One region of the Rhizobium sp. 11_C7_N12_5 genome, then DNA from elsewhere that is predicted to be linked to it. Evidence: riboswitches for the same ligand, from Rfam matches in the RefSeq annotation. Region 1 holds a riboswitch; the other holds the start of a gene.

What was found. Region 1 has a riboswitch for S-adenosylmethionine ahead of AB8B29_RS00685 (O-succinylhomoserine sulfhydrylase). Riboswitches for the same ligand answer to the same signal wherever they lie in the genome.
Region 2: another riboswitch for S-adenosylmethionine. It lies ahead of metA (homoserine O-acetyltransferase MetA); the one in region 1 lies ahead of AB8B29_RS00685 (O-succinylhomoserine sulfhydrylase).

Annotation. Positions count from the first base shown of each region.
Region 1 is NZ_JBPWPY010000001.1:121,831-137,080, forward strand. It holds gene AB8B29_RS00625 (substrate-binding domain-containing protein) at 1-920, shown strand, start outside; gene pstC (phosphate ABC transporter permease subunit PstC) at 983-2,464, shown strand; gene pstA (phosphate ABC transporter permease PstA) at 2,461-3,795, shown strand; gene pstB (phosphate ABC transporter ATP-binding protein PstB) at 3,810-4,625, shown strand; gene phoU (phosphate signaling complex protein PhoU) at 4,677-5,390, shown strand; gene phoB (phosphate regulon transcriptional regulator PhoB) at 5,423-6,106, shown strand; gene AB8B29_RS00655 (GcrA family cell cycle regulator) at 6,299-6,832, opposite strand; gene AB8B29_RS00660 (aspartate aminotransferase family protein) at 7,257-8,456, shown strand; gene argF (ornithine carbamoyltransferase) at 8,530-9,447, shown strand; gene AB8B29_RS00670 (Hsp33 family molecular chaperone) at 9,495-10,484, shown strand; gene apaG (Co2+/Mg2+ efflux protein ApaG) at 10,491-10,883, opposite strand; gene AB8B29_RS00680 (DNA helicase) at 11,494-12,207, shown strand; gene AB8B29_RS00685 (O-succinylhomoserine sulfhydrylase) at 12,290-13,477, opposite strand; SAM riboswitch at 13,521-13,599, opposite strand; gene AB8B29_RS00690 (2'-deoxycytidine 5'-triphosphate deaminase) at 13,772-14,866, shown strand; tRNA gene AB8B29_RS00695 (tRNA-Gly) at 14,925-14,998, shown strand; gene AB8B29_RS00700 (hypothetical protein) at 15,010-15,231, opposite strand; gene AB8B29_RS00705 (hypothetical protein) at 15,247-15,250, shown strand, end outside.
Region 2 is NZ_JBPWPY010000001.1:3,274,618-3,289,867, forward strand. It holds gene AB8B29_RS16090 (amino acid--[acyl-carrier-protein] ligase) at 1-443, opposite strand, end outside; gene AB8B29_RS16095 (acyl-CoA dehydrogenase family protein) at 449-1,642, opposite strand; gene AB8B29_RS16100 (acyl carrier protein) at 1,642-1,893, opposite strand; gene AB8B29_RS16105 (lysine-2,3-aminomutase-like protein) at 2,244-3,296, opposite strand; gene epmA (EF-P lysine aminoacylase EpmA) at 3,293-4,357, opposite strand; gene efp (elongation factor P) at 4,509-5,078, shown strand; gene AB8B29_RS16120 (ABC transporter ATP-binding protein/permease) at 5,186-7,045, opposite strand; gene AB8B29_RS16125 (AAA family ATPase) at 7,211-8,053, shown strand; gene AB8B29_RS16130 (NUDIX hydrolase) at 8,053-8,475, shown strand; SAM riboswitch at 8,554-8,631, shown strand; gene metA (homoserine O-acetyltransferase MetA) at 8,682-9,608, shown strand; gene AB8B29_RS16140 (vWA domain-containing protein) at 9,612-10,799, shown strand; gene AB8B29_RS16145 (hypothetical protein) at 10,910-11,332, shown strand; gene AB8B29_RS16150 (aldose epimerase family protein) at 11,535-12,560, shown strand; gene AB8B29_RS16155 (GntR family transcriptional regulator) at 12,683-13,456, shown strand; gene AB8B29_RS16160 (SIS domain-containing protein) at 13,453-14,484, shown strand; gene nagA (N-acetylglucosamine-6-phosphate deacetylase) at 14,484-15,250, shown strand, end outside.

The DNA of each region.
Region 1 (15,250 bases):
CCAAGATCGTTGCCGAAAGCTTCGGCGAGACCTTTACCAATTTCAAGACGCCCGTGGTCGAGTCGGGTGGCTCCGGGGCCGGCCTAAAGGAATTCTGCAAGGGCGTCGGAACGGATTCCATCGACATCGCCAATTCATCGCGCCCGATCAAGGACAGTGAAATCGAAGCCTGCAAGGCTGCCGGCGTCGCTGATATCCAGCAGATCAAGATCGGCTACGACGGCATAGTTTTCGCTTTCGACAAGAGCAATCCGGACATCAAGTTCGAGCCCGTCGATCTCTATAAGGCACTTGCCGCCGAAGTGGTCGTTGATGGCAAGCTGGTTCCGAATCCCTACAAGAAGTGGTCGGAGATCAAGCCGTCGCTGCCGGATTTCGAGATATCAGCCTATATTCCGGGCGAGAAGCACGGGACGCGGGAAGTCTTCGAGGAGCGGGTGCTTGCCGCCGGCTGCAAGGCTTCCGGAGCGGTCGACGTGATCAAGGCAGCCGTTTCCGATGCCGGCCAGCAAACCAAGAAATGCGTCGCTGTACGCAAGGATGGCGTCGCAGTTGATATCGACGGCGACTATCCCGAGACGCTCGCCCGCATCAATGCCAACAAGCACGGCGTCGGCGTTTTCGGCCTGTATTTCTACCAGAACAATGCCGACAAGCTGAAGGTCGCCACCGTCAGCGGCATCGTGCCGTCGGGCCAGACGATCGCCGATGGCACCTATCCGGTGTCGCGTCCATTGTTCTTCTACGTCAAGAAGGCGCATCTCGGCGTCATTCCGGGCCTCAAGGAATATGTCGATTTCTTCACGAGCGATCAGATGATCGGACCGGACGGCCCGCTGGCGGAATACGGCCTCGTGCCCGCTCCGGATGGCGAGCGCGACCAGATCCGCAAGGACTTCGCCGGCGGGAAGATCATGTAAGTGCATAGAGACTATGCACCGGTGCGGGTTTGATCCGCGCCGGTGTTCGCCGGGGAGTGGGAATGAGCATATCGCTGCTGTTGTTGTGTCTGTCGGTCATTGGTGCCCTTGCCTTCGTGCTCGGGCGCGCGAGGGCGACTGCGATATCAGGCGGCAGGTCTTCCTCGATGCACTCCCGGCTCGGCTATCATGGCGCCTATGCTGCGATCTGGGCGGTGCTGCCGGCCCTGGCGCTCGTCTGTGTCTGGCTGATCGTCAGCCCGATTATTATCGATCGCCTGGTGGTCAAGTCCTTTCCGGAAGAGGTGAGAACCCTTCCGCAGGCGGAGCTTAACCTCAGCTATGGCATGGTGCGCAGCATTGCCCACGGCATGCGCCTGCTCGATGGCCAGGAACTCGCCGCGGTTGACGGCGGCGCGGCCGATCTCCAGTTGCTTCTGGCGCAGAAGGGCGTGCCACTCGCGGTCCGCCCAACGGGTTACATGATCGATGCAGCCAATAAATATAACGGCATGCGCGAAGTCAGCCGGATGGTGATGTCTGCATCGGCGATCCTTCTGTCGTTGCTTTGCGCGGTTCATGGCTTGCGTGCCATCGCCCCGCGTTTTCGCGCCCGCAACCGTGTCGAGCAGGTCATCCTCGGCGCCCTGATCGTCGCCTCCTCCATTGCGGTGCTGACGACGGTCGGGATCGCCTTTTCGATGCTTTCGGAGGCGGCGCGTTTCTTCAGCATGGTACCTGCCCATGAGTTCTTCTTCGGCACTGTCTGGGATCCGCGCTTCACCGGTGCCGGCTCACAGACATCCGGAACTTTCGGCTTGATACCCTTGCTGGCCGGCACGATCTATATCGGTCTCGTCGCCATGTTGTTCGCGGTGCCGATCGGCTTGTTCGCCGCCATCTACATGGCCGAATATGCTTCGGCCCGCGTGCGCTCGATCGCCAAGCCCCTGCTCGAAGTGCTGGCCGGCATTCCCACGATCGTCTACGGCTTCTTTGCCCTCGTCACGGTCGGGCCGTTCCTGAGAGACATCTCGGCGGAGATCGATGGCCTGCTAACGGGAAGCTATACAAGTTTCATCGAGGCGCAGAGCGTCCTGACGGCGGGCTTCGTCATGGGCGTCATGCTCATTCCCTATGTCTCCTCGCTGTCAGACGACATCATCATGGCCGTGCCGCGGTCGCTGCGCGATGGCTCGCTCGGTCTTGGCGCCACCCGCTCGGAAACGGTCAAGCGCGTTTTGCTGCCGGCGGCACTTCCGGGCATCGTCGGCGCGCTGCTGATGACCGCCTCGCGGGCAATCGGCGAAACGATGATCGTCGTGCTGGCCGCCGGTGTCGCGGCTCGCATGCAGTTCGATCCCTTCGAACCCATGACGACGGTTACCGTGAAAATCGTCAACCAGTTGACCGGCGATCTGGAGTTCACCTCGCCGCAGACACTGGTCGCCTTCGCGCTCGGCATAACGCTGTTCTGCCTGACGCTCTGCCTGAACGTCTACGCGCTCTACATCGTCCGCCGCTACAGGGAGCAATACGAATGAGCGACATCGTATCCTCCTCGTCACAGAATATTCCGCGCGGGCTTACGCCGGGCGCCCCGGCGCGGCGCGATATCGGCATCAAGCGGCGCTATGCCGCCGAGCGCCGCTTTCGGGCCTATGGCATCGCCGCCGTAGTCTTCGGCCTGGTCTTCCTTCTCACGCTTGTCTCGACCGTGGTCCGCAACGGCTATACCGCCTTCGTGCAGACCTCGATAACCCTACCGATCGAATTCACCGAGAAAGTCATCGACCCCACCGGCAAGCGCGCCAGCGATCCGAAGGTGCTGATATCAGCCAACTATCCGGTCCTCATGCGCGATGCGCTGGTGAAGGCCTTGGGCATCGATCCTTCCGATCGCGTACTCGTGCGCGAAGCCACGACAATGGTGTCGGACAGTGCGCGGATTGCACTGCGCAACAAGATCATGGCCGATCCCTCGATCATCGGAACGACTGGGAATGTGACGTTCCTTGCGAGCGCCAATATCGACTCCGCCAACAAGGGGCAGATCGACCTGGCGGCCGACGAGAAGGATCGCAAGGTTTCCGATCGGCAGCTCGGCTGGATGAAGCAGCTGACAGCCAGCGGCGCGCTGCACGAAGCTTTCAACAGCGGTCTCTTCCTCTCGGGCAACTCGAGCCGCCCCGAGGCCGCGGGTCTCGGCGTCGCGCTGATCGGCTCGCTCTATCTGATGCTGACCGTCCTCGCGCTCGCCTTGCCCGTCGGTGTCGCCGCTTCGATCTATCTGGAGGAATTCGCGCCAAAAAACCGGCTGACGGATCTGATCGAGGTCAACATCAACAATCTCGCGGCGGTGCCCTCCATCGTCTACGGCCTGCTCGGCCTTTCGGTGTTCATCAACATGATGGGGCTGCCGCGCTCTGCCTCGCTGGTCGGCGGGCTGGTGCTCAGCCTGATGACGCTGCCGATGATCATTATTGCCACGCGCTCGGCACTGCGGGCGGTACCGCCATCGATCCGCAGCGCGGCACTCGGCCTTGGCGCGTCGCGCATGCAGATGGTCTTCCATCATGTGCTCCCGCTCGCCATGCCGGGCATCCTCACGGGCACCATCCTCGGGCTGGCGCATGCGCTCGGCGAGACGGCGCCGCTGCTTCTGATCGGCATGGTCGCCTTCGTCGCCAACTATCCGGCCTCGCCGCTCGATCCTTCGACGGCGCTGCCGGTGCAGATCTACATGTGGGCGAGCGAAGCGGAGCGGGCCTTCGTCGAGAGGACCTCCGGAGCGATTATCGTGCTGCTCTTCTTCCTCGTTGCGATGAATATCGGCGCGATCCTGCTGCGGCGCCGCTTCGAACGGCGCTGGTAGGGGAGGGCGACCAAATGAACATGATGACGGAAGCCGCGGGCGAAAGAGCATTAGCCAAGAAGATGATGACGATCCCCTACAAGATGATCGGCCAGGACGTCTCGGTCTTTTACGGCGACAAGCGCGCGCTCTTCGATGTCAACCTGAACATTCGCGCCAATACGGTCACGGCACTGATCGGTCCTTCCGGCTGCGGCAAGTCCACTTTCCTGCGTTGCCTCAACCGAATGAACGACACGATCGAGACCTGCCGCATCACCGGCAAGATCACGCTCGACGATCAGGATGTTTATGACAACAGCATCGATGTCGTGGAGCTGCGCGCGCGTGTCGGCATGGTCTTCCAGAAGCCCAACCCGTTTCCGAAGTCGATCTACGAGAACGTCGCCTACGGACCACGCATCCATGGCCTGCACAGCTCGAAAGCCGATCTCGAGCATATCGTCGAGACCAGCCTGCAGAAAGCCGGTCTCTGGGGCGAGGTCAAGGATCGGCTCTATGATGCCGGCACGAGCCTGTCCGGCGGCCAACAGCAGCGTCTGTGCATCGCTCGCGCGGTCGCAGTCAGTCCAGAGGTCATCCTGATGGACGAGCCATGTTCGGCGCTCGACCCCATCGCAACCGCAAAGGTCGAGGATCTGATCCATGAGCTGCGGGAAAACTTCACCATCGTCATCGTGACGCATTCCATGCAGCAGGCAGCCCGCGTTTCGCAACGCACCGCAATGTTTCATCTCGGCCATCTGGTTGAGGAGAACGATACCGATAAAATGTTCACCAATCCCGACGATTTCCGCACGCAGGATTACATCATGGGCCGTTTTGGTTGATGATGCCGTGCGCGCGGCTCCTTTCACACAGTTCACCTTGAGGATAGAAAAATGGTCTCCACTCACATTCTCTCTGCCTATGACGAAGACCTGAAGTTCCTGACGCGCCGCATTGCGGAAATGGGCGGTCTGGCCGAGCAAATGGTCAGCGACAGCGTTCGCGCACTGGTCCAAAGCGATACCAGTCTTGCGCAGAAGGTCATTTCCGACGACGTCATTCTCGATCATGCGGAACGGGAAGTCGGCGACAAGGCGATCGTCACCATCGCCCGCCGGCAGCCGATGGCCGCCGACCTGCGCGAGATCATGGGCTCGATCCGCATCGCTTCCGATCTGGAGCGTGTCGGCGACCTCGGCAAGAACACCGCCAAGCGCGTCATCGCCGTGCAGGGCACAGGCGTTCCGCGGCGGCTTGCCCGCGGCATCGAGCATCTCTCCGAACTGGCGCTCAGCCAGCTCAAGGAAGTGCTTGACGTCTATGCCACCCGTTCGCCGGACAAGGCTGTGTCGATCCGAGAGCGCGACGAGGAAATCGACGCGATGTACACCTCGCTCTTCCGCGAGATGCTGACCTACATGATGGAAGATCCGCGCAATATCACCACCTGCACGCATCTTCTCTTCTGCGCCAAGAACATCGAGCGCATCGGCGACCATGCCACCAACATCGCCGAGACGATCTATTACATGGCGACCGGCGCCCAGCCAGAAGGCGAGCGCCCGAAGGATGATACCGCCAACACCGTTGGCGCGGTGACGGAATAATCTGGAAGCGAAGAAAAGGAGACCAGAGGCGCATGGTTCCGAGAGTTGCTGTTGTAGAAGACGAGGAAGCGCTCAGCGTTCTGCTGCGCTACAATCTCGAGGCTGAGGGCTTCGAGGTCGATACGATCCTCAGAGGCGATGAAGCCGAATTGCGTCTCCAGGAGCGCATCCCCGATCTTCTGATCCTTGACTGGATGCTCCCCGGTGTATCCGGCATCGAGCTCTGCCGCCGGCTGCGTATGCGGCCGGAGACGGAGCGCCTGCCGATCATCATGCTGACGGCCCGCGGCGAGGAAAGCGAGCGCGTGCGCGGTCTTTCCACCGGCGCGGACGATTACGTCGTCAAGCCGTTCTCGACGCCGGAGCTGATGGCCCGCGTCAAGGCGATGCTGCGGCGCGCCCGCCCGGAGGTTCTCTCCACGGTACTGCGTTGCGGCGATATCGAGCTGGATCGCGAGACCCATCGCGTTCACCGCAAGAGCCGCGAAGTGCGGCTGGGACCGACGGAATTCCGCCTGCTGGAGTTCCTGATGTCCTCGCCGGGCCGGGTCTTCTCGCGTTCGCAGCTGCTCGACGGCGTATGGGGACACGATATCTATGTCGACGAACGTACCGTCGACGTGCATGTCGGCCGCCTGCGCAAGGCGCTCAATTTCTCCAATATGCAGGATGTCATCCGCACCGTTCGCGGTGCGGGTTACTCCATGGAAGCTTGAGCGGGTACGCCCGTTCAGGCATCGACATAGCGGCGGAAACAGAAAACGGGCCTTTCGGCCCGTTTCGTTTATCTTATTCTGGAGCGGTTACGCGTTTCACCGACTCGCGTGACCGCTCTATACTATTGTTTTTACGCAATTCCGGACGGAAAACCGCTACGCACTTTTCCTGGAATTGCTCTATGGGGCATCTCAGCCGCGCGGTTGAGCTGGCCGACGCCGTTCATGCACCGGCTGGTAGGCCAGGCGCTGATGGTAGCCGCAATAGGGCGATGCATCCGGGCTCTCGTTGCCGCAGAAGTGGAAATCGTCCTTCAGCGGGTCGCCGACTGGCCATTTGCAGGTGCGTTCCGTCAGCTCGGTCAGGACGAGGCGCCGAGAGATCGGAACGACGACGTTGGCAGCCGGACGATATTGGATCTCGTTGACCGCATCGACCTCAATCTCTTCCTTGAGCATGGTCGCGCCCTGCTGGCGGGTAACCGTGCGGGTTGCGACGCGCGATGTATAATTCGATGCGCGGGGCGCCGAGGCGCCGCGCTTCGGCGTTCGGGCAGCGGTCGCCGTGCCGCCCGCCTTCGCTCGGCCCGGCAGGCTCAAGCGGTGCACCTTGCCGATGACGGCGTTACGGCTGACACCGCCCAGCTGCGCCGCGATCTGGCTGGCGCTCAACCCTTCGGACCATAGCTTTTTAAGCTTCTCGACGCGTTCGTCTGTCCAATTCATGCCCTGTCTCCGCTGTCGCGTTTCCGATGGCAGAATCCTTCACCATTGCCCCGCATAGGATCGAGGCGCGAAACGCTCTAAAATTGTGGTGACTAGTTCCGCCGCATGCAGTCTAGCAATTGGTTTTTAACCTAGTGTGAGGCTGACTCCGTGACAAGAGTCGCGGGAATCTTGAGGAATCGATTTCGAGGTTTTCCCCAACTTGCTGTCCTGGCGTGGCATTTATGCAATATGATCCGGCCAACGCATCCCGTTCGGCCTCGGCCGCTCTCTCGCACCTGCTAAATCGCCAGTTTTGTTGACATCGCGGTGCAAAACATCAATAGTGCCCACGCCGCCGCAAGGCGGCATTTTTAATTTTTTCGGACCCGTTTCATGGAAAGGAAGCGATTGGTCCTTAGGGTTGTGATCGAGGAGATACGCCATGGCCGAGACAGCGGCGCTTTATGACACCTATATGCGCGCTCCGCTGCGGTTCGAGCGAGGCGAGGGCGTCTGGTTGATCACGGAAAATGGCGAACGCTACCTCGATTTCGCGGCCGGTGTGGCAGTCAATTCGCTCGGTCATGCGCATCCCCATCTCGTGGCCGAGCTGAAGGCGCAGGCTGACAAGGTATGGCACCTGTCCAACCTCTACGAAGTGCCCGGTCAGGAGAAGCTGTCGAAGCGGCTGACGGAAGCCACATTCGCTGACAAGGTGTTCTTTACCAATTCGGGCGCCGAAGCGCTGGAATGCGCCATCAAGACGGCGCGGCGCTATCAGTTTGCCAACGGGCATCCCGAGAAGTTCCATATCATCACCTTCGAAGGTGCCTTCCACGGTCGTACCATCGCGACGATCGCTGCCGGTGGCCAGGAAAAGTATATCGAAGGCTTCGGCCCGAAGGCCCCCGGCTTCGACCAGGTGGCTTTCGGCGATCTTGATGCGGTTCGTGCCGCAATCACTGATGCGACGGCTGCGATCCTGATCGAGCCGGTGCAGGGCGAGGGCGGTATCCGCCCGGCGACCAACGAATTCCTGCGCGGTCTCCGCGATATCTGCGACGAGCACGGTCTGCTCCTGGTGCTCGATGAAGTACAGTGCGGCGTCGGCCGCACGGGCAAGCTTTTCGCCCATGAATGGGCCGGCATCAAGCCCGATATCATGGCGGTGGCCAAGGGTATCGGCGGTGGTTTCCCGCTCGGCGCATGCCTTGCAACGGCAGAGGCAGCCTCCGGCATGAAGGCCGGCACGCACGGGTCGACCTATGGCGGCAATCCGCTTGCCATGGCGGTCGGCAATGCGGTGCTCGATATCGTGCTGGCCGATGGCTTCCTGGAGCATGTGCGTGATATGGCGCTGGTCTTCCGCCAGGGCCTTGCCTCGCTCAAGGATCGCTTCCCGGATATCATCGAGGACATCCGCGGCGAAGGTCTCATGCTCGGCATCAAGGCAGCCATCCCGCAAGCGGATCTGCTGCAGGCGATCCGCGCCGAGCATCTGCTGGGTGTTCCGGCCGGCAACAATGTCGTTCGCCTGCTGCCGCCGCTGGTCGTGACCGCCGAGGAAGCGCGCGAAGGTCTTGCTCGCATCGAGCGTGCGGCCGAGCGTGTACGCGCCGCCCGCGTCAAGAAATCGGCCTAAGTTCGACGCCCGCAGTCGGGGCGTTCTTGCCCTATGCGGGCGTTATTGTTTTTTCTGGAGTACAGGTGAGGACATGGCTTCTCCGAAACACTTTCTCGATCTCTCGGCTGTAGCGGCCGCCGATCTGCGCCACATCATCGATGACGCGATCGTGCGAAAAAGGGCGTTGAAGGCGGGTACCGCCGATAAGCCGCTTGCCGGCAAGATGCTGGCGATGATCTTCGAGAAGCCTTCCACCCGGACCCGCGTCTCCTTCGACGTCGGCATGCGCCAGCTCGGTGGCGAGACACTTTTCCTGTCCGGAACCGAAATGCAGCTCGGCCGCGCCGAGACGATCGGCGATACGGCGAAGGTGCTGTCGCGCTATGTCGATGCGATCATGATCCGCACGACCGATCATTCGCGCCTGTTGGAACTGGCGGAGCATGCGACCGTTCCGGTCATCAACGCGCTGACCGACGATACGCATCCCTGCCAGATCATGGCCGACATCATGACCTTCGAGGAGCATCGCGGCCCGGTCAAGGGCAAGACTATTGCCTGGACGGGCGACGGCAACAACGTGCTGCATTCGTTGATCGAAGGCGCTGCGCGGTTCGGCTATCGCATGAACATGGCGGTACCTCTTGGTTCCGAGCCCAAGGATCACTATTTGAACTGGGCCCGCAACCAGGGCGCCGAAATCATGCTCTCGCATGATGCCGACCGTGCGGTCGCCGGTGTCGATTGCGTGGTAACCGATACCTGGGTTTCCATGAATCAGGAACACCGGGCCCGCGGTCACAACGTCTTCCAGCCCTATCAGGTCAACGCGGCTTTGATGGCACAGGCCGGCAAGGACGCGTTGTTCATGCATTGCCTGCCCGCCCATCGCGGGGAGGAAGTGACTGATGAAGTGATCGATGGTCCGCAATCCGTTGTTTTCGATGAGGCGGAAAACCGCCTGCATGCGCAAAAGTCGATTCTTGCTTGGTGCCTGGGCGCAATCTGAGGATATGAAACCGCGTCTGAGGGCGCGGGCGCAGTAGGAGTAGAGCAATGGCCGAAAATGCAGCCTCGCTGGGTCAGTTTGATTTTGCCGGTGACGATCACGTGGTTCCCTTCCAGGTGGAAGGGCTCGATGTGCGCGGTCGTGCCGTGCAGCTTGGTTCGTTGCTGGACGCAATTCTTGCCCGGCACAACTATCCGACCCCGGTCGCCCGGCTTTTGGCCGAGGCCATCGTCCTGACCGTCCTGCTCGGAACCTCGCTGAAGTTCGAGGGCAAGTTCACCGTGCAGACCAAGAGCGACGGTCCCGTCGACCTCCTGGTTGCCGATTTCTCGACGCCGGAAAATGTCCGCGCCTACGCTCGTTTCGATGAAGAGGCTCTGGCAAAGGCGATCGCCGCCGGTGAAACCGAGCCGGAACAGCTGCTCGGCAAGGGCGTGCTCGCCTTCACTATCGATCAGGGTCGCTACAGCCAACCCTATCAAGGCATCGTCGCTCTCGACGGCGCCTCGCTCGAGGAGATTGCCGGCACTTATTTCCGCCAGTCGGAGCAGATACCGACTCGGGTTCGCCTGGGCGCCGCAGAACTTTTCGATCGTGACGAGAACGGCAAGCCGCGGCATCGCTGGCGGGCGGGCGGCCTGATCGCGCAGTTCCTGCCGGAAGCGCCGGAGCGCATGCGCCAGCCGGATCTCCATGGCGGCGATGGCGATAGCGGCATGCGTGATCATGTCGAGGACGATGCCTGGGCGGAAGCACGCAGCCTGGTGGAGACCATCGATGCGGATGAATTGACGGATCCGCTTGTCGGCACCGAGCGCCTGCTGTTCCGCCTCTTTCATGAGCGCGGCGTGCGCGTCTACGAACCCAAGGCGGTTTTCGACCGCTGTTCCTGTTCGCGCGACAAGCTGAAGGGCGTGTTGCAGGGGTTCTCGGCCGAGGAGATCGAGGCCAGCCAGGAGAACGGCGAAATCGCCGTCACCTGCGAATTCTGCTCGACCACGTACCGCTTCGAGGCAGCCGAGATAAATGTGACCTGATCGGGCTCAGTTCAGCGTGCGCATCAGGTTGGGCGTATCGAGGGAGAAGGCGGGGATCTTGACATGGAAAAGTTCCCCGTCATCCGTCTCCATCTGGTAGTGGCCGAACATCATTCCCGAGGGTGTGTCCAGCGGGCATCCTGAGGAATATTCATAGGTGTCGCCAGGCCGCAGATGCGGCTGTTCGCCGACGACGCCGGGGCCGGTCACTTCGTCGACTATTCCGTTCATGTCGGTGATATGCCAATAGCGCGTCACCAGCCGAACGGAAACTTTCGAGTGGTTGGAGATGACGATGCGATACCCCCAGACATAGCGATCGTCATCCGGATCGGATTGCTCCTCCAGATAAAACGGCTCCACGACCACTTCTATGTCGCGTGTTAGGGCGCGATACATGCCTGATACCTTACCACTGCGCTGGAGCATCAAGCGTCGGACAAACGCTGGAAAAGCCTCAGTATCTTTAAGTCTGCGGCATATTATCCGCTTTCCACCGTCCCGCAAAATGCAGGATCTCTAGCGGTATCCTACAAGCAACCTATTCCGTCAAGGAACGGATCGGTGAAAACCCGTGTGATCGGCCGGAGCATCCCGGTTTTTAGCTATTACGGCTAATATCGAAGGTTAATAGGCCGCAGCCAAAAGTATCACAGGCCGCTTCTCTTTCACTGTTATCCCGCATACTGCTGCCCGAATACCCTCCATGGGCGGAAACGCTTACGGAAATTGCAGGTTGACTTGAGACTCGATTGTCATGTCCGCCACGCCTCAATCCAAATCTCTAGATCATATAATTCCCAAACCGGTCTTGTGTTCCCCGAGAAGCGCTTCTCTGCGATTTCCCGGCGAGGGGATTTCGGCTATCATCTGATTCTGGCATGGCCCGTGCCTCCCCCCTCCATCCGGGAAAGTATACTTCATGCGGGGCTGTCGATCATCAAACCGACTGTTTGAGCGCCGGGCATAAGGAGGGGTTGCGGTCATTGCTCGCAATAGGAGGTTTACAATGAGGCTTTCCGCCCCTGTTTATCATTTGAAGCGCAAGGCGCGGCTGCTGTCGCGTCAACAGAATATTCCTTTGCATGCCGCGCTGGATCGCGTAGCGGCCCGCGAAGGATTTCAAGGCTGGAGCTTGCTTGCGGCCAAGACGCAAGCGGCCGTACCCGCCGACGATTTGTTCTCGCTCTTGAGTCCGGGCGATCTGGTGCTGGTCGGCGCGCGGCCCGGCCAGGGCAAGACATTGATGAGCCTCAAGCTCGCCGTCGGAGCCATGAAGGCTGGCAATCGCAGCGCCTTCTTCACGCTGGAGGATACGGAGAAGGTCGTCCTGGATCGCTTTCGGATCATCGGCGTGGATCAGGCCGAGTTCAGGGAACTGTTCGAGCTCGACAGTTCCGATGCCATAAGTGCCGATTACATCACGCGCAAATTGGCCTCAGTGCCGCGCGGCACATTGGCGGTGGTCGACTATCTGCAGATACTCGATCAGAAGCGGGAGAAGCCAGAATTGATGACCCAGGTCCGGGCATTGAAGGCCTTCGCGCGCGACAAGGGCGTGATCGTCGTGTTCATCTCGCAAATCGACCGTTCATACGATCCGGCGCTGAAGCCATTGCCCGATCTCGATGACGTTCGTCTGCCGAACCCGCTGGATCTCGCGCTTTTCGACAAGCTGTTCTTCTTGCATGCCGGCAAGGTTCAATACAAGGCGGCGAGCTGACGCTGGCCGTCTGCTTGCATCATGGCCTGCTCAGGGCAGGTCGGGCCGCCCGGAAAATCTCCGGGCGGCTTGTCGATTGATATCAGGCGGAGACCTGTTCCAGAGCGCGGGCGAAATCCTCGACCAGATCCTCGCTGTCTTCGATACCGGCGGAGAAGCGCACGGTGCCCGGCGAAATGCCGAGTTCGGCGCGCGCCTCGTCGGTGAGGTTCTTGTGCGTCGTGGTGGCCGGATGAGTGATCAGGCTCTTGCTGTCGCCGAGATTGTTGGAAATCCGCACGATTTCCAGTGCGTTCTGCAGCTTGAAGGCCGCTTCCTTGCCGCCCTTCAGCTCGAAGGCCACCAGCGTCGAGCCGCCGGTCATCTGCTTTGCGATGATATCGGCCTGCGGGTGATCCTTGCGGCCGGGATAGATCACGCGGGCGACCTTGCCGGGGTGCCCGGCAAGGAAATCGGCCACCTTGGCGGCATTCGCCGTCTGCTGCGCGACGCGCAGCGGCAGTGTCTCGATGCCCTTCAGCAGCGTCCAGGCGGTGAACGGCGACATGGCCGGGCCGGTGTGGCGGAAATAATCCTGCAGGTTCTCGTCGATCCACTGCTTGTCGGAAAGGATGACGCCGCCGAGCGAGCGGCCCTGGCCGTCGATATGCTTGGTGGCGGAGTAGACGACGATATGGGCGCCGAGCTCCAGCGGCTTCTGGAAGAGCGGGGTGGCGAAGACGTTGTCGACCACGACCTTGGCGCCGATCTGGTTGGCGAGTTTGGCGACGGCGGCAATGTCGACCACTTCCAATGTCGGATTGGTCGGGCTTTCCAGGAAGAAGACCTTGGTCGTGGGACGGATGGCCTTTTCCCAGTTTTCGACGAAACGTCCGTCGACCAGCGTGCATTCGATGCCGTATTTCGGCGCCAGCGTTTCGACGACCCAGCGGCAGGAGCCGAAGAGCGCGCGAGCGGCAACGATATGGTCGCCGGCCTTCAACTGGCAGAGAATGGCGGCGGTGACGGCGGCCATGCCCGAGGCCGTGGCGCGGGCATCTTCCGCGCCTTCCAGCGCGCACATGCGCTTTTCGAACATGTCGTTGGTCGGGCTGCCGTAGCGGGCGTAGATGAACCCATCCGTCTCGCCCTTGAAGCGTGCTTCCGCCGCTTCCGAGGTGTCGTAGACGAAGCCCTGGGTCAGATAGATTGCTTCGGATGTTTCGCCGAATTGCGAACGGAGCGTTCCGCTGTGAACGAGCTGGGTTGCGGGGCGCCAAGTCTTGCTCATGCCATCACCACTTTCAAAACAAAAAAACCGGCCGCAATTGCAGACCGGTTTCAACCCGGTCTTTTTAGCCACTTATTTAACGTGGCTGCAAGCCGACCGGCCAAATCACCACGGGATAAGTTGCAATACTGCCGTTGATCGCTTGCGTCAATTCCCTGAGTTTGGTTTTGTCTGCGACAAATTACTGTGCCTGGCGCCCGTAGGCTGCGCAAAGGATCACGGTAACACTTGGAATTTGCACATGACCCTTCAGATCGCGCTATGGTTTGCAGGATTGTGTGCCGGGGATGAGGCATGATGGCTCGCAATACTGGAATTCTAGCCGATCGCGCCATTGCGGCGCTTTTTGACGCGGGGCGGCTGACGAGCGAACGGGAACTGGACGCCGATCAGATCCAGCCGGCGAGCCTCGATCTTCGGCTCAGCGCGCATGCTTTCCGCGTCCGCGCCAGCTTCATGCCCGGCCCGTCGCATCTCGTCGCCGACAAGCTCGACCGGTTGAAGCTGCATGTCATCGATCTCTCCGAAGGCGCTGTGCTGGAAACCGGCTGCGTCTATATCGTGCCGCTGATGGAGCGCCTCGATCTGCCGGCTGACATGTCTGCGTCGGCCAATCCGAAAAGTTCGACCGGCCGCCTCGATATCTTCACCCGCGTCATCACCGACCGGGCGCAAGAGTTCGATAAGATCCCGGCCGGCTATTCCGGCCCGCTCTATCTGGAAATCAGCCCGCGCACCTTCCCGATCGTCGTGCGCCGCGGCTCGCGCCTGTCGCAGATCCGTTTTCGCGTCGGCCAGGCCGTGCTCACCGAGCCGGAACTGCTGGCCCTGCACGAGACCGAAACGCTGGTGGCCAGCAAGAAGCCGAACATCACCGGCGGCGGCATCGCGCTGTCGATCGATCTTGCCGGCGACAAGGAGGGCCTGATCGGCTATCGCGGCAAGCATCACACCGCCGTTGTCGATGTCGACAAGAAGGCCCAGCACGATATCTTCGATTTCTGGGAGCCGCTCTATAGCCGCGGTCGCACCGAACTGATCCTCGACCCGGACGAATTCTATATTCTCGTCTCTCGCGAAGCCGTGCATGTTCCGCCGCATTATGCCGCCGAGATGACGCCCTTCGATCCGCTGGTCGGCGAATTCCGCGTCCACTATGCCGGCTTCTTCGATCCGGGCTTCGGCCACGCGCCGTCCGGCGGCCGCGGCAGCCGCGCCGTGCTCGAAGTGCGCAGCCACGAGGTGCCTTTCATCCTTGAGGACGGCCAGATCGTCGGGCGCCTGATCTACGAACACATGCTGGAACAGCCGAGCAGCCTCTATGGCTCCGGCCTCGGCTCGAACTATCAGGCGCAGGGCCTGAAGCTGTCGAAGCACTTTCGGCTCTGAGGGGCTAGCGACTGGCCTTGACAGAGACCGCCAACTGTTGGACATCTCAGGGTGTCAGGCGGGTGTAGCTCAATGGTAGAGCAGCAGCTTCCCAAGCTGAATACGAGGGTTCGATTCCCTTCACCCGCTCCAACTTGCCCTTGTCAAAAACGGCCTCTTGTTTTCAGCGCAACCTTCAGCGCTTCGCCGAAGGTTGCGATCGGGCGGGCGAGGCGTCCGGCCTGCGGGCGATGCATCAGCCAGTTGACGACTTTCGGGCTGAAATCCGGCGCCTCGATGACCTCGACGGCATCGCGCCAGCGGCTTTCCGATAGCGCCGCCGGTGTCAGGACGCCGATACCGAGACCGCGTGATACCAGCGACATGCGCAATCGGCGCTCATGG
Region 2 (15,250 bases), 3.2 Mb from region 1:
AAGCAGTAGGACTGCAGATCAAAGAGCGCGCCGCTTTCCGACAGAGCGCCGCGCTTGGCAACGGTCGGATAAAGCGGATAGCAGGCCGCCGGCGTCAGCACGATATCGGTCGCCTGCTGGTCTTTCGTCCAGTCGTCGCCGACTTCCATGCACTTCAAGAGGCTCATATGGTCGAGTTCGCTGCCGCAGAAGCTGTGCACCGTGCCGGCGAGCTGCGGGAAGCTCTTCATGTAGCCGCTCTTTTCGAAAAAGGCGCGGTTCATGCCCGGCGGAAAGCGGATGGCCTCGGCGCCATCGGCGCCGCCGAATTTGTCGATCAGCCGCTCGAAGGCGGCAATGACGTCTTCGAACTGACCGCTGCGCCCGTAGAGACCGTCAACGCCGGTGTCGATCAGAAGACCAGAATCAAAAAGACGATCGAGAAACGAGGATTTCATATCCATTACGATTACCCCAACAGGCTTGTATCTTGTTTGTGGACGAGCAGCATGGTCGACGTGTTGCCGAGAATGCGATCATTCGAGATCATCAATTGAGCGGAGTGCGCATCGCGCAGATGGCGGCCGAGGCTGTAGGGCGTGCCATTCTTGTAGCCCATGATGCCGCAGATCAGCATGGCGTGGTTGATGATCGGCAGGATCATCTCCGACGACGCGATCTTGACGTTGTTCATCGCGACGGCAAAGGCCATCGAAGACAGCCGATCGGCATCAACCTTGGCCTCTTCATAAACCTTAAGACCGGCAACGACATTCGACTTCACCATCTGCAGCAGACTGGAGACTTCCGCCAGCCGCAATGCACCCGGCGGCTGCGTGCCCGGCGATTTGCGGGCCGCTGCGCGCACGAAAGCCTGAGCACGGGCAACGGCATCGGCCGCAATGCCGTACCAGACGCCGCTCCAGAGCAGATGCGAGCTCGCCAGCATCGATTGCGCGGCGATCTCGGCAAACGGCTTCGGCAGGATCTGCACGGCCGGCGCCTCGCCCTTGAACAGGAAGCCGTCGGAGCAGGTGCCGCGCATGCCGAGCGTGTTCCACTCGACCGTGCGTTCAATCCTATACTGATCCCTAAGGAAAACCGTCAGCACCTGGTCGGAAGAAGCCGCCTCGGCGTGGCTGCGGGATGTGATCAGGATCGCATCGGCATGGGCGCCATAGGAAATGACGGTCGCATCCTTTTCCAGGAAGCAGGTATCGCCCTCGACCTTGATGGCGCAGATGCTGTTGCGCAGATTGCCGCCAATGCCGCCTTCAGTCGTCGCCGAGGCCAGCAACAGCTGCTCGCTCGCAATGCGGCGCATGAAATCACGGTGCCAATCGCTGTCGGCGCCATGCTCGACCAGGCTCGAAAGCTTGATCTGATGCATGGCGAAAACCATGGCGCTGGCCGCGCAGGCCTGGCCGAGGATCGAGCAAAGCTCGGCGATTTCAGTGATCGATGCGCCCTCGCCGCCAAGAGCGGCCGGGATCTGGATGGATAGCAATCTCTCGGCGCGCATCGCGTCGACGGCTTCGCGCGGGAACCGGCCCTCGGCATCGACGGCATCGGCGTGTTGGCTGGCGATCGCGGCGACGCGCGCGGCACGTACCGCCGGTCCGTCTCCCGTCCCAACCTCAAGCAAAGCGACCGCCACGCTCATCATGCAACCTTCCGGCTGTCCAGGATCATACCGACAGTCTTTTCGATGGCGGCAATGCTGGCGAAGGACTTGCGGTTCAGCAGATTGTCGGGAAACTCAACGTCAAAAGCCTCTTCGATGCCGAGCATCAGCTGTACGGAAGCAAATGAGGACAATCCCGTGACATAGAGATCGGCATCATCGGCAATCCCATCGACAGCAACGGGAAGCGCACCGAATTTGGTCAGCAAATCGCGAATCGTCTTATTCATAATCTTGTCCCTTCTGGCAATGGCAAGCATAACTGCAGTTACGCAGTCTTATCGTCAGCCAAGAAGTAACGGGCAAAATAGAACATTCCGCTAATCGACGTGGTAAATACAATTGGGATATACTTCTAGAAAATTCGCATATTCAACATTTTTCTAAATGAAGTTTACCATCTGTAAGCCATGCAAGGCAGCGTTTACAGGCAAATATTAAGATGCCCTAATATTTTCGCGTATTCGATTTGTGAATAGGCGCCACCGACAATAAGGTTAATGTGCCAACTTCGCCAATACGTTTTATTCAAAAAATCTCATAACAAGCATAGCGGCAGAGTAAAACGGCGGCCCAGGATCTATGAATCGGGCGGGTAGACGTGCTCGCCGCCGCGATAATCCGAAATCGAGTAGCAACCCTCGCTGACCTCGCGAACCGAACTCTTGCCGATATCCGCCTTGCCGTGGCCGCCGGGAATATCGAGAATGTAGGTGGGCTGGCAGAGGCCGGAAATGCGGCCGCGCAGAGCCGAAACGATCGCCTGGCCTTCGGCGATCGTCAGGCGAAAATGGCTGGTGCCGGGCGCAAGATCGGGATGGTGCAGGTAATAGGGCTTCACCCGCGTTTCGACGAAAGCCTTCATCAGGGCTGCCAGCACATCCGGATCGTCGTTGACGCCCTTCAGGAGCACCGATTGGCTGATCAGCACGATCCCCGCATCGACCAACCGGGCGCAGGCAGCGCGCGCCTCACCCGTCAGTTCCCGCGGATGATTGGCATGCAGGGCCACATAGATGGTCTTGCCGCTAGCCTTCAGTGCCGCGATCAATGCCGCATCGATCCGCAAGGGATCGACAACGGGAACGCGCGTGTGGAAGCGGACGATCTTCACATGATCGATATCGGCCAACTGCCGCAAGATCTCTTCGAGCCGGCGCGGCGAAAGAACCAGCGGGTCGCCGCCGGTGAGAATGACCTCCCAAATCTCGCTGTGACCGCGGATATAGGCAAAGGCGGCATCGAGCGCCTCGCCGTCGAGCGTCCCGAGACCTTGTGGCCCGACCATCTCGCGGCGAAAGCAGAAGCGGCAATAGACCGGGCAGACATGCACGGCCTTCAGCAGCACGCGATCCGGATAGCGATGGACGATGCCTTCGACGGGGCTATGGGCATGATCGCCGATCGGATCGGCACGCTCTTCCGGCGTGACGGCAAGTTCAGCCATGTCGGGCAGGAATTGCCGGGCAATGGGATCGGCTGGATCGGTGCGGTCGATCAGCCGCGCAACGGTCGGTGTCAGCGCCACCGCATATCGCTCCGTCACCGCCTCCAGCGAAATCGCCTGATCGGCATCGATCAATCCGGCACGCTCGAGTTCGCTGATATTCCTGATCGGACGCATCGAATTCATACGCCGAACTCCGCAACCGGCGCCCAGAGCACCTGCTCGATCCGCGAGGCCCCGGTTGCCAGCATGACGAGCCGATCGAAGCCGAGCGCGATGCCGCTTGCGTCAGGCATGACGGCAAGCGCCTCCAGAAAATCCTCGTCGAGCGGATAGGTTTCGCCATAGACGCGCTGCTTTTCCGCCATCTCGATTTCGAACCGCCGCCGCTGCTCGTCGGCATTGGTCAGTTCACCGAACGCATTGGCAAGCTCGACTCCGCAGGCATAGAGCTCGAAACGTTCGGCGACACGGTGGTCTCCAGCGGAGGGCCGGGCAAGCGCGGCCTCGGAGACGGGATATTCATCGAGGATCGTCGCACGGCCGAAGCCGAGATTGGGTTCAACCTTCTCGACCAGCACCCGGCTGAAGAGATCGGGCCACACGTCATCTTTGGCGACGCGTATGCCGACCCGCCGCATGTCCGCCGCCAGACGCTCCGGGTCCGTGGATCCGTCCATGCCGATGGAGGCAAAAAGATCGATGCCGGCGTAACGTTCGAAAGCCGCTCCGACGCTGATACGCTCCGGCGTGAGGAAAGGATCGGTCTCGGCGCCGCGATAGGTCAGCTTTTTTGCCCCGACCGTCTCGGCTGCCAGCGCCAGCAGCACAGAACAGTCGGCCATCAGGGCCTCGTAGCTTTCCCCAGCCCGATACCATTCCAGCATGGTGAATTCCGGATGGTGCAGCGGGCCCCGCTCACGATTGCGATAGACATGGGCAAAACAGGCGATGCGCTCCTCACCGGCCGCGAGCAGCTTCTTGCAGGCAAACTCTGGCGACGTATGAAGATAGAGAGGTGATGCCTTGCCGTCCGTCGTCAGCGCCTCGGTCTCGAAGGCATGGAGATGCGCCTCGTTGCCGGGCGACACCTGCAGCGTCGCCGTATCGACCTCGATGAAGTCGTTGCGCGCGAAGAAACCCCGCAGAGCCGCCTGGATGGCGTTACGGCCAATGAGAAACGGCCGCCGGTCCGCATGGACATTGCGGGTCCACCAAGGAGACGCCTTGCTCGTTGTTGGCTTCATTCCTAGCTTTCTTCAGGGCGCAGGCCGCGTTGGGGGTGGCAATTTCCATTGATTTAGGGTAGTTGCGCCCCCAAGCAAACAATTGCTGCGTCTCGGAGAGCATTTAGACAGTCCCTCTACGACGCAAAACACAGCGTTACAAGGAAGTCTTATGGTCAAGGTCATCGCCTCTTCGGTCCGCAAGGGCAACGTTCTCGACGTCGACGGCAAGCTCTACGTCGTTCTCACCGCCGCGAACTTTCATCCGGGCAAGGGTACGCCGGTTACCCAGGTCGATATGCGCCGCATCGTTGACGGCGTTAAGGTGTCCGAACGCTGGCGCACCACTGAGCAGGTCGAGCGCGCCTTCGTCGAAGACGTGAACTTCCAGTACCTCTATGAAGACGGCGAAGGCTTCCACTTCATGAACCCGGCCAACTACGATCAGGTGGTCGTCGATGTCGAGACCATGGGCGACCAGAAAGCCTATCTGCAGGAAGGCATGACCTGCGTCCTGTCGATCCACGAAGGCATTCCGCTCGCGCTCCAGCTGCCGCGCCATGTCACGCTTGAGATCACCGAGACCGAACCGGTCGTCAAGGGCCAGACGGCATCCTCGTCCTACAAGCCCGCCATCCTGTCGAACGGCGTGCGCACCATGGTGCCGCCGCACATCAACGCCGGCACCCGCGTCGTCATCGCCACGGAAGACAATTCCTACGTCGAGCGCGCCAAGGACTGAGCCTCGGCCGCTTGCTTGCATGAGAAACGCCTCGTCGCCAAGACGGGGCGTTTTAGTTTCAGCGGCTGGCGTCGCCATGGCCGGACATGCACGTCTCCGAAGCAAAGTTACGGCGCGTTGGCCTTCTTCGTATCCCTGACCGTTGCCTCTGCGGGTACGGCCGCCGGTGGCGTGGCTGCGGCCACATCATCCTCGTCGCGCGATACCAGTGCCTGCAGATGCAGGACGCGAGGGGACATGGCATGAAGATAGGCTTCGTTGCGGCCGATATAGATCACGGTCACGTCGGTCAATTCCGCCAGCAGCGCTGAAAACTGCGCCTGAATTTCCGCCTCCAGCCCTTCCATGGCGTCGTCGAGGACTACCCATTTCGGCTTCGCCAACAGCAGATGCGCAAAGCCGACGGCCTTCTGCTCCTCGATATCAAGCAGCCGGTCCCAGCGGGCTTGCGTGTCGAGACGGCTCTTGAGGCGACCAAGGCTCACCTTGTCCATCGCGGCCTCGACCGCGGCCTCGTCGTAGACATCCCGATCCTCAGGGAAACAGATCGCCTCCCTGAGCGTGCCGCTCGGCACATAGGGTGTGTGTGGCATGAACAGAACGTCTTCCATCGGCGGCAGGCTGACGGTGCCGGAGCCGCTATACCATTGATGCGCCAGCACCTCGAACAGCAGCCGGCGGTTCACGCCGTGATCGCCGTTGACCATGATGTGTTCGCCGGCATTGATCGTGACCGTCCCCTCGGCAATCCGGAAGCCGTTCTCGGTCGCCTCGTCGCTGGTCCTGGTGGAGATCTCCATGTCGGTCCATACCATCGTGCCGGGCGCGGCCTTCTCGAAGACGAGGGTGTGCGGCATCGGCGTCTTGTCGTCCATCTCCGTCAGTGCCTTGCGGAAATCGGTGACGCGCATCAGCGTGGCGCGCCATTCGGCGATCGGTCCGAAATTGGCAACATACCAGCGCAGGGCCGAATTGACCTGATTGAAGGCGCCGACTGCCACCATGAGCTGGCCGAAGGTCAGCCCGCCGGAGAAATAGGCGGGCGCAGCCACGAGGATGGGGATGATCAGCACCAGCCAGCCGTAGCCGGCGGAAACCCAGGTGAGATTGGTATTGGCGATCGCAAGCTGGCGGATGACGGCGAGCACGGCGGAAATATCGACATTGATCCGCCGGCGTTCATTCTCTTCGCCGCCGGCAATGGTGATCGCCGGCATATGCTCGTTGGCATGCATGAGCGCGAAGCGCAGCTCGGCTTCCTTCGAATAGCGATCGGCATTCAGCCGCACCAGCCGGCGGCCGACGAACTGGCTGAGGAACGATGCCGAACCGGCATAGAGGATCGCCGCCCAGACCATATAGCCGGGGACGGAGAAGCTTGCACCCCTGAAATGGAAGACCATGCCGCTCGACAGTTCCCAAAGCACGCCGATGAAGCTCAGCAGCAGGATCGTCGCCTGCACCAGGCCGATCGCCAGACCCGTCGTGCTTTCGGCGAGATTGCGGGCATCCTCATGGAGCCGCTGGTCTGGATTGACGCCGATCAGGCCGGAGGAGGCAAGGCGAAGCGCACGCTTGGCCTGCAGCCATTGGTTCACCAGATCCCTTGCCAGGCCCTCGCGCATATAGAGCGCGGTCATCTGGTTCAGCCATGCCTGGATGACGTTGAGGACCAGAAGCGAGCCGGCAATGATGCCGAAGACGCCAAGCTGGTGGAAGAAGGCGGAGGTATCGCGCCTTGCCAGCGAATCGTAAAAAGGAGCGTTCCAGCTGTTGAGCAGCACCTGGACATAGGCGGTGACCAGGATAATCAGGAAGAGCGCTACGGTCAGCGAAATGATCTTGATGCGTACCGGCGAATTCCAGAAAGCCGAGAACATCATCCTCAGCCGAAAGAAAAGACTCAAATCGTAACCGACCTGCTCGTTTCCCTGGATATTCGGCTTGGCTTGCGCTTCAACTGCCATCAGCACTTCCCTGCGACGCACGTCCCGTCAGTTAATCAAGACCCGCCCTCATGTCCACCCTTGCAACAGATTGGTGCGATCACGTTCCTATATACACGGTTTCACGCCTTGAACCGAATAAGGTCAGCAACTAGCTTGCACTGGAAAGATTGAGAAAGCCTTCCGATGCAATTTCAAGGAACTGCCGACTATATCGCCGACAAGGATCTGATGGTCGCCGTCAATGCAGCCATCCGGCTGGAGCGTCCGCTTCTCGTAAAGGGTGAACCGGGCACGGGCAAGACGGAACTGGCGCGACAGGTGGCCGCTGCTCTCGGCCTGGACCTCATCGAGTGGGCCGTAAAATCGACCACCAGGGCGCAGCAGGGCCTTTACGAATACGATGCCGTCTCGCGCCTGCGCGACAGCCAGCTCGGCGACGCACGCGTTCATGATATCAGCAACTATATCAGACAGGGAAAGCTCTGGCAGGCCTTCACCTCGCCGCGGAAATGCGTGTTGCTGATCGACGAGATCGACAAGGCCGATATCGAATTTCCGAACGACCTCTTGCAGGAACTCGACCGCATGGAATTCCATGTCTACGAGACCGACGAAACGATCCGGGCCGCCATCCGGCCGATCGTCATCATCACATCAAACAATGAAAAGGAGCTGCCGGACGCCTTCCTGCGCCGCTGCTTCTTCCACTATATCCGCTTCCCCGACATGGAAACACTGGAGCGCATAGTCGAGGTACACTATCCCGGCATCAAGCAGACGCTTCTGCATGCGGCGCTGACGCAATTCTTCGAGATCCGAGACGTGGCGGGCCTGAAGAAGAAGCCCTCGACATCCGAAGCCCTCGATTGGATCCGTCTGCTCGTCGCCGACGATGTCGATCCGGCCACGCTGCGCGGCGATGCGAAAAACGCCCTGCCGAAGCTCCACGGTGCTTTGCTGAAGAACGAGCAGGACGTGCACCTCTTCGAGCGGCTGGCCTTCATGGCGCGTGGGCAGGGAAAATAATGCAGCCGGATGCTGTTAAGGTCCTGATCTACGCCGTTCGGGAGCGCCACTTGCTTGTTTTCGACGAGCCGGATTTTCCGGCGGTCGAACTGCAGGTCCCCGGCGGTACCGTCGAGGCCGGCGAAGACATAGCGGCAGCGGGAGCACGAGAGTTCGAAGAAGAAACCGGGCTCACAGCAAACGCGCTGCATCCGCTCGGCATCGACGATTACCGGTTCGAGAAGAGCGGTCGCACCTGTCACCATCAGCGGCATTTTTTCCGCTGCACCCTCCCGGAGACGACACCGGCCACCTGGCGCCACTTCGAGATGACGCCGTTCGATGGCAGCGCACCCATCTGCTTCCGCTTTTTCTGGATATCGCTCGCCGAGGCGCGGAAGCGTCTCGGCTATGGCATGGCGGCGCTTCTTGAACATTTGTAAGTGAGAACCGACATCAGAGCGCGGCCGCCAGCCGCCGCAAAGCTTGCCCATTGACCAGCGGGAACAGCAGGTTTATGAAATTCCTTCTGTGGTGATTTGGCCGGCCGGCTTGCAGCCACGTTAAATAAGTCGCTAAAGGGCCGCGTGCGGACCGGTAGCGATTCATGATCGCGGCCGGTTTTTTTGTATTTGGTCGAGTGAAAACAATGCCCATCAAGATTCCCGATACGCTGCCCGCATTTGAGACCCTCCGGAACGAGGGCGTGCGGGTGATGACCGAAACGGTGGCGATCCGCCAGGATATCCGCCCCCTTCAGATCGGGCTTCTCAACCTCATGCCGAACAAGATCAAGACCGAGATACAGATGGCGCGCCTCATCGGCGCATCGCCGCTGCAGACGGAGTTCTCGCTGGTGCGCGTCGGCGGCCACAAGGCCAAGAACACCTCCGAGGAACACCTGTTTTCCTTCTACCAGACCTGGGAAGAGGTCAAGGATCACAAGTTCGACGGTTTCATCATCACCGGCGCGCCGATCGAGCTGCTGGAGTATGAAGAGGTCACCTACTGGGACGAGATGCGGCAGATCTTCGACTGGACGGCGACCAATGTCCATTCGACGATGAATGTCTGCTGGGGGGCGATGGCCGCCGCCTATCATTTCCATGGTGTGCCGAAGCATACGCTGAAGGAGAAGGCCTTCGGCGTCTATCGCCACCAGAACCTTGCACCGTCATCCGTCTATCTGAACGGCTTCTCCGACGATTTCGCCATTCCGGTCTCGCGCTGGACGGAAGTGCGCCGCGCCGACATCGAAAAGGTGCCTGGCCTGCAGATCCTGATGGATTCAAGCGAAATGGGCGTCTGTCTCGTGCACGAACAGGCCTGCAACCGGCTCTACATGTTCAATCACGTGGAGTATGATTCCACCTCGCTGGCGGACGAATATTTCCGGGATGTGAATGCGGGCGTGCCGATCAAGATGCCGCATAACTACTTCCCCCATAACGACCCGGAGATTCCGCCACAGAACCGGTGGCGCAGCCATGCACATCTGTTCTTCGGCAACTGGATCAACGAAATCTACCAGACCACGCCTTATGATCTGGAGGAGATCGGCCAAGAAAGGGCTTGAGCCTTGTTCATTCCCTTCTTCCTGAAGCTGAAGGAAGCGAAGGTGCCGGTCACGCTCCGGGAATTCCTGTCGCTGCTCGAAGGGATGGAAGAAGGGATAGCCGATTACGATATCGAGGCCTTCTACTATCTGGCCCGTACGACGCTGATCAAGGACGAGCGCTTCATCGACCGCTTCGACCAGGTTTTCGCCGATTATTTCCGTGGCGTGGAGGCGATCGGGGCCAATGCTGACGCGGTGGAGGCAACGGCCATCCCCGACGAATGGCTGCGCAAGCTGGCGGAAAAGCATCTCACCGAAGAAGAACGGAAGCAGATCGAGGCGCTCGGCGGGTTCGACAGACTGATGGAGACACTGCGCCAGCGCTTGGCCGAACAGCAGGGCCGGCATCAGGGCGGATCGAAATGGATCGGCACGGCAGGCACATCGCCCTTCGGCGCCTATGGCTATAACCCTGAAGGCGTGCGCATCGGCCAAGAGACGTCGCGCAATCGCCGGGCGGTGAAGGTCTGGGATCGCCGTGACTTCCAGAATCTCGACGACGGCGTCGAGCTCGGCACCCGCAACATCAAGGTGGCGCTGAAGCGCCTGCGCCGCTGGGTGCGCGAGGGGGCGGCCGACGAGCTGGATCTCTCCGGCACCATCCGCTCCACCGCCGAACACGGCTATCTCGACGTCCAGACCCGGCCGGAACGGCGCAACGCCGTCAAGCTCTTGATGTTCTTCGATGTCGGCGGCTCGATGGACGATCACATTCGTGGGGTGGAAGAGCTGTTTTCCGCCGCCCGCTCCGAGTTTCGGCACATGGAGTATTTCTACTTTCACAACTGCCTCTATGAGGGCGTGTGGAAGGACAATCGTCGCCGGCGTGTCGATGTGACAGCGACAACGGATCTGATCCGCACCTTCGGTCCCGACTACCGTGTCGTCTTCGTCGGCGACGCCGCGATGAGCCCTTACGAGATCACGCAGCCGGGCGGCTCGGTCGAGCATTGGAACAAGGAGGCCGGCGAGGCCTGGCTCGCCCGAATGACCGGCCATTTCCGCAAATGCATCTGGATCAACCCCGTTCCGGAAAGCTATTGGGGCCATACGACCTCGATCTCGATGATACGCCGTCTGATGACCGATCGCATGTATCCCCTGACGCTTGGCGGGCTGGAGAGAGCGACGAAGGAATTGTCACGCTAACTGATCAGCATTTGCATGCCGCAGCGCCACCAAATTACCACAACCATTTGTAGATAAAGAAGCACAGCAGATACCGTCCCAAATCGCTGCGGAAACTGGTGGAGATATGCGTGCGCCACGCTGTAAAATTACTTCTCTTCATCGCAACCATTTTGCTCGTCTCGCAGCAGGCAAGATCCGAGGAAGAGGGCTTCTCCGGACAATGGGAACAGATCGACTCCAACGTGAGCGCCGGTGAAAAATGCCGCGTGGGAATAATCAGGCAAGGCAGATTCATGAGGATCAGCACGAACAACGGCTGGAGCGCCACCGCAGAGACGAGCAGCAACGGAAATTCCAGCTACGCGGCAGGCATGGGACGTTGGAACTCCTACGTGGAAAAATATAGTCAAAAAGCGTTCTATATCCTTCTCGCCGTTCGCGGCGACAGATTGATGGTGATCATGAAGACCGAAAAAGCGGATGGGTCGAACCAAATGGTCAGAACGCTTTTCAGCAGACGGACAGCCAAACTTCGTTACGGCAAGACATAGTAGATCAGGATGAAATCGACCGCCTGTCTTACGCACCGCACATTCGCAGCATAACGTGCCAGTCCCAAGCCAGCGGCAAAGCCTAATCAGACCTTGCCTCTCCTCTGCTCGCCCCTAGTTTTCGCCATCGAACTGGTTGCGGAACGGCGCGAATGGAGGCAGGGTCTGACCTCGCATACTCAAAAGCAATGGATGAGTTGATATGACGGAAAGCACTTTGCAGCGGGAAATTTTTGGGACGACGGCGGATGGGGATACCGTCTATCGCGTCAAGATCGTCGGTGGCGGCCTGACCGCCCACATCATGTCCTGGGGGGCGGTCGTCCAGGATCTGCGCCTTGACGGCCACGGGCCCTCGCTTCTGCTCGGCTTCGACAATTTTGCCGATTATCCCCTCCACTCCTCCTATTTCGGCGCCACGCCCGGCCGCTGCGCCAACCGCATCGGCGCTGGCCGCTTCACGCTGGATGGCAAGCAATACCAGCTCGAGCTCAACGAAAAGGGCGTCACGCACCTGCACGGCGGCAAGGACAATATCGCCAAGCGCAACTGGACGATCGTTGAGCACGACACCGACCGCGTAGTCCTCAAGATCGTCGATCCCGACGGGCGCGCCGGCTATCCCGGCAACTGCACGATACAGGCGACCTATCGAGTGCATGGCAACGGCGAACTGTCGGTCACCTACGAATCGACCACCGACCAGCCGACGCTCGCCAACGTCTGCCAGCATGCCTATTTCAATCTTGACGGCCGCGACGATGCTCTCGGTCACGACATCATGATCGCCGCCGATCACTATACGCCGACGGATGAGAAGCAGGTACCCACGGGCGAAGTGCGTTCGGTCGAAGGCACTGTGTTCGATTTCCGCGAGATGGCGCCGATGAAGCGCTTCGACGGAACGGAGCAGGCGCTGTACGACCATAACTTCTGCCTCTCGACCGAGCGCACTGCCAAGCGTTCCGTTGTGCTGGCCCGCAGCGTCAATTCCGGCGTGTCGCTGGAGGTGCGCACCACCGAACCCGGCGTGCAGTTCTATACCGGCTTCAAGCTCGACGTTCCGGTTCCCGGCCATGATGGCCGCAAGATCGGACCGTTCGCCGGCTTCTGCCTGGAAACGCAGGTTTGGCCCGACGCGATCAATCACGAAGGCTTCCCCAATGCCGTGCTCCGCCCGGGCGAGGTATTGCGGCAGGAAACGGATTACATCTTCACCAAGAACTGATCGGGGCATGCCCCGCTCTCTTGAAATTCGGCCGGGCGTCCAAAGCGCCCGGCCGATTCTTTTTAGGCCCGCAGGCAGATTCGCCTTGTGAATTGGTTCTAAATAGGTTCTATATGCACATCATGGATAGAACCAGTTTGATCGCTGAATTGAACAGCCGCGGCCTCAGCGATGGGACCGGGAGTGGGCCGCTCTATAAGCGTCTGGCGCAGGCACTGACGGGCCTTATTCAGGAGGGACTGCTGAAATCGGGCACCGCGCTGCCCGGCGAACGCGATCTTGCCGGCGCCCTGCAGATCGGCCGCGTCACGGTGCGAACGGCCTATCGCGACCTGCTCGCTTCGGGCGTCATCGAATCCCGCCACGGCAGCGGCACCTTCGTCTCGCAGCATGTCGAGCGCATCGAGCAGCCGCTCTGGCGCCTCTCCTCCTTCTCCGCCGACATGCGCTCACGCGGCCGCGAGCCGGCAGCCCGCATCCTGTCGCGCACCATCAGCGCGCCGGCGCCGGAGGAATCCTTCCTGCTCGGCCTCGGCCTTGACGAACCTGTGCTGCGGCTTGACCGCCTGCGCCTGGCCGACGGCCAGCCGCTCGCCATCGAACGCGCCGTCGTCCCCATCAAATTCCTCGGCGAGGACGCGGTATCCGAGGGTTCGCTCTATGATGCGCTCGCTGCCAAAGGCTTCAAGCCCGTGCGTGCCCAGCAAAGGCTGACGGCCGTGACGCTGGACCCCACATCCGCATCGATCCTGACCGTCAAGGCCGGAGCGCCGGCGCTTTTGATCGAACGGGTGTCACGCCTCGCGGACCAGCGCGTCGTCGAATACACCCGCTCGCATTATCGCGGCGATGCCTATGATTTTGTAGCCGAATTGAGAATTGGAGATGACCTATGAGCGAGACCCAATCCCTGATGCTGACGGAAGCCGGCCAGTCGCCGGACGTGGTTGCAACGCTGCTTGACAAGGAAAAGCCCGCCTTTGCCGAAATCGCGAAGCTCTTCTCCTCCACGCGCCCGTCGCTGGTCACGACAGCCGCGCGCGGCTCTTCCGACCATGCCGCGACCTTCTTCAAATATCTCTTGGAAATATCCTGCGGCATCCCGGTCGCCTCGGTCGGCCCGTCGATCGCCTCCGTCTATGGCGTTCCGCTCCACCTAAAGGGCGGCATCCACTTCACCGTGTCGCAATCCGGCGGCAGTCCCGATATCATCGCCATGCAGGCCGCCGCCAAGAAGGGCGGCGCTACCACGATCGCCGTCGTCAACGTCACCGACAGCCCGCTTGCCAACGAGGCCGACATCGTGCTCGGCCTCAATGCCGGCAAGGAACAGAGCGTCGCCGCCACGAAATCCTTCATCGCCTCCGTTGCAGCCCTTGCCGGCGTCACCGCAACGATCTCGCAGGACCAAGCCCTCTTCGCCGGCCTAGCCAGGCTGCCGGAAGCACTGAGGGCCACCTCGGGCATCGACGGCAAGGCTGCCGAAGACGTGCTCTTCAACGCCTCCTCGCTCTATACCGGCGGACGCGGCCCCGCCTTCGCCATCGCACTTGAAGCCGCGCTGAAGGCCAAGGAAACCGCCGGCCTGCACGCCGAAGCCTTTTCGCTGGCCGAACTGATGCATGGCCCGATGCGGCTGGTGCAGCCAGGCTTCCCCATCGTCGCCTTCTCGCCCGATGACGCGGCCTTCGCCAACAATGCCCGGGCGCTGGAGCGACTGCAGAAGCTCGGCGCAACCGCCGTCTCCTTCTCGACCGCTCCGCTTGCCGGGATCAACCTGCGCATGCCGACCACCGGGAACGGCCTGCTTGATCCGCTGGTATCGCTGCTTTGCTACTACCGCCTCATCGAGTCCGTGACGCGCCGCAAGGGCTTCGATCCTGACAAGCCGGCTAACCTTCTCAAGATCACGGAGACCATGTGATGGACTATAAGGTCTTTACCGGCGCCCGAATTTTCGACGGCGACCGCTTTCACGACGACAGTGCACTGGTGATCGGCAACGGCCGCATACACGCGATCACCAGTGCCAACGACGTGCCCGACAACGCCGAAACGGTCCAGCTTAACGGCGGCGTCCTGTCGCCGGGCTTCATCGACGCTCAGGTGAACGGCGGTGGCGGCCGCATGCTGAATGACGAGCCCTCGGCCGAATCCATGTACATGATCGCCGAGGGGCATCGCCCCTATGGCACCACCTCGCTGCTGCCGACGCTGATCACCGATGTCGCGGCCGCGACGACGGCCGCAATCGAGGCGGCAGTCGAGGCCGTGAAGGCCAATCGCGGCGTCGCCGGCCTGCATCTCGAGGGCCCGCATCTGGCGCCGGCCCGCAAGGGTGCGCATCTGGCCGAGCTGATGCGTCCGGTCGAGGACAGCGATGTCAGAACCTTCATCCGCGCCCGTGAGGCGATCGGTACGCTGCTGGTCACCATGGCGGCCGAACAGGTGACGGAGCGGCAGGTGCAGGCGCTTGCCGAAGGCGGCGTCATCGTCAGCATCGGCCATAGCGACTGCACGGCGGAAGCGGCAAATGCGCGTTTCGATGCCGGCGCCCGCGGCGTCACCCATCTTTTCAACGCCATGAGCCAGATGGGCCATCGTGCGCCGGGCCTTGTCGGCGCGGCGATCGACCACCCTGCCCCGTGGTGCGGCATCATCGCCGATGGCCACCATGTCGATCCGATCGC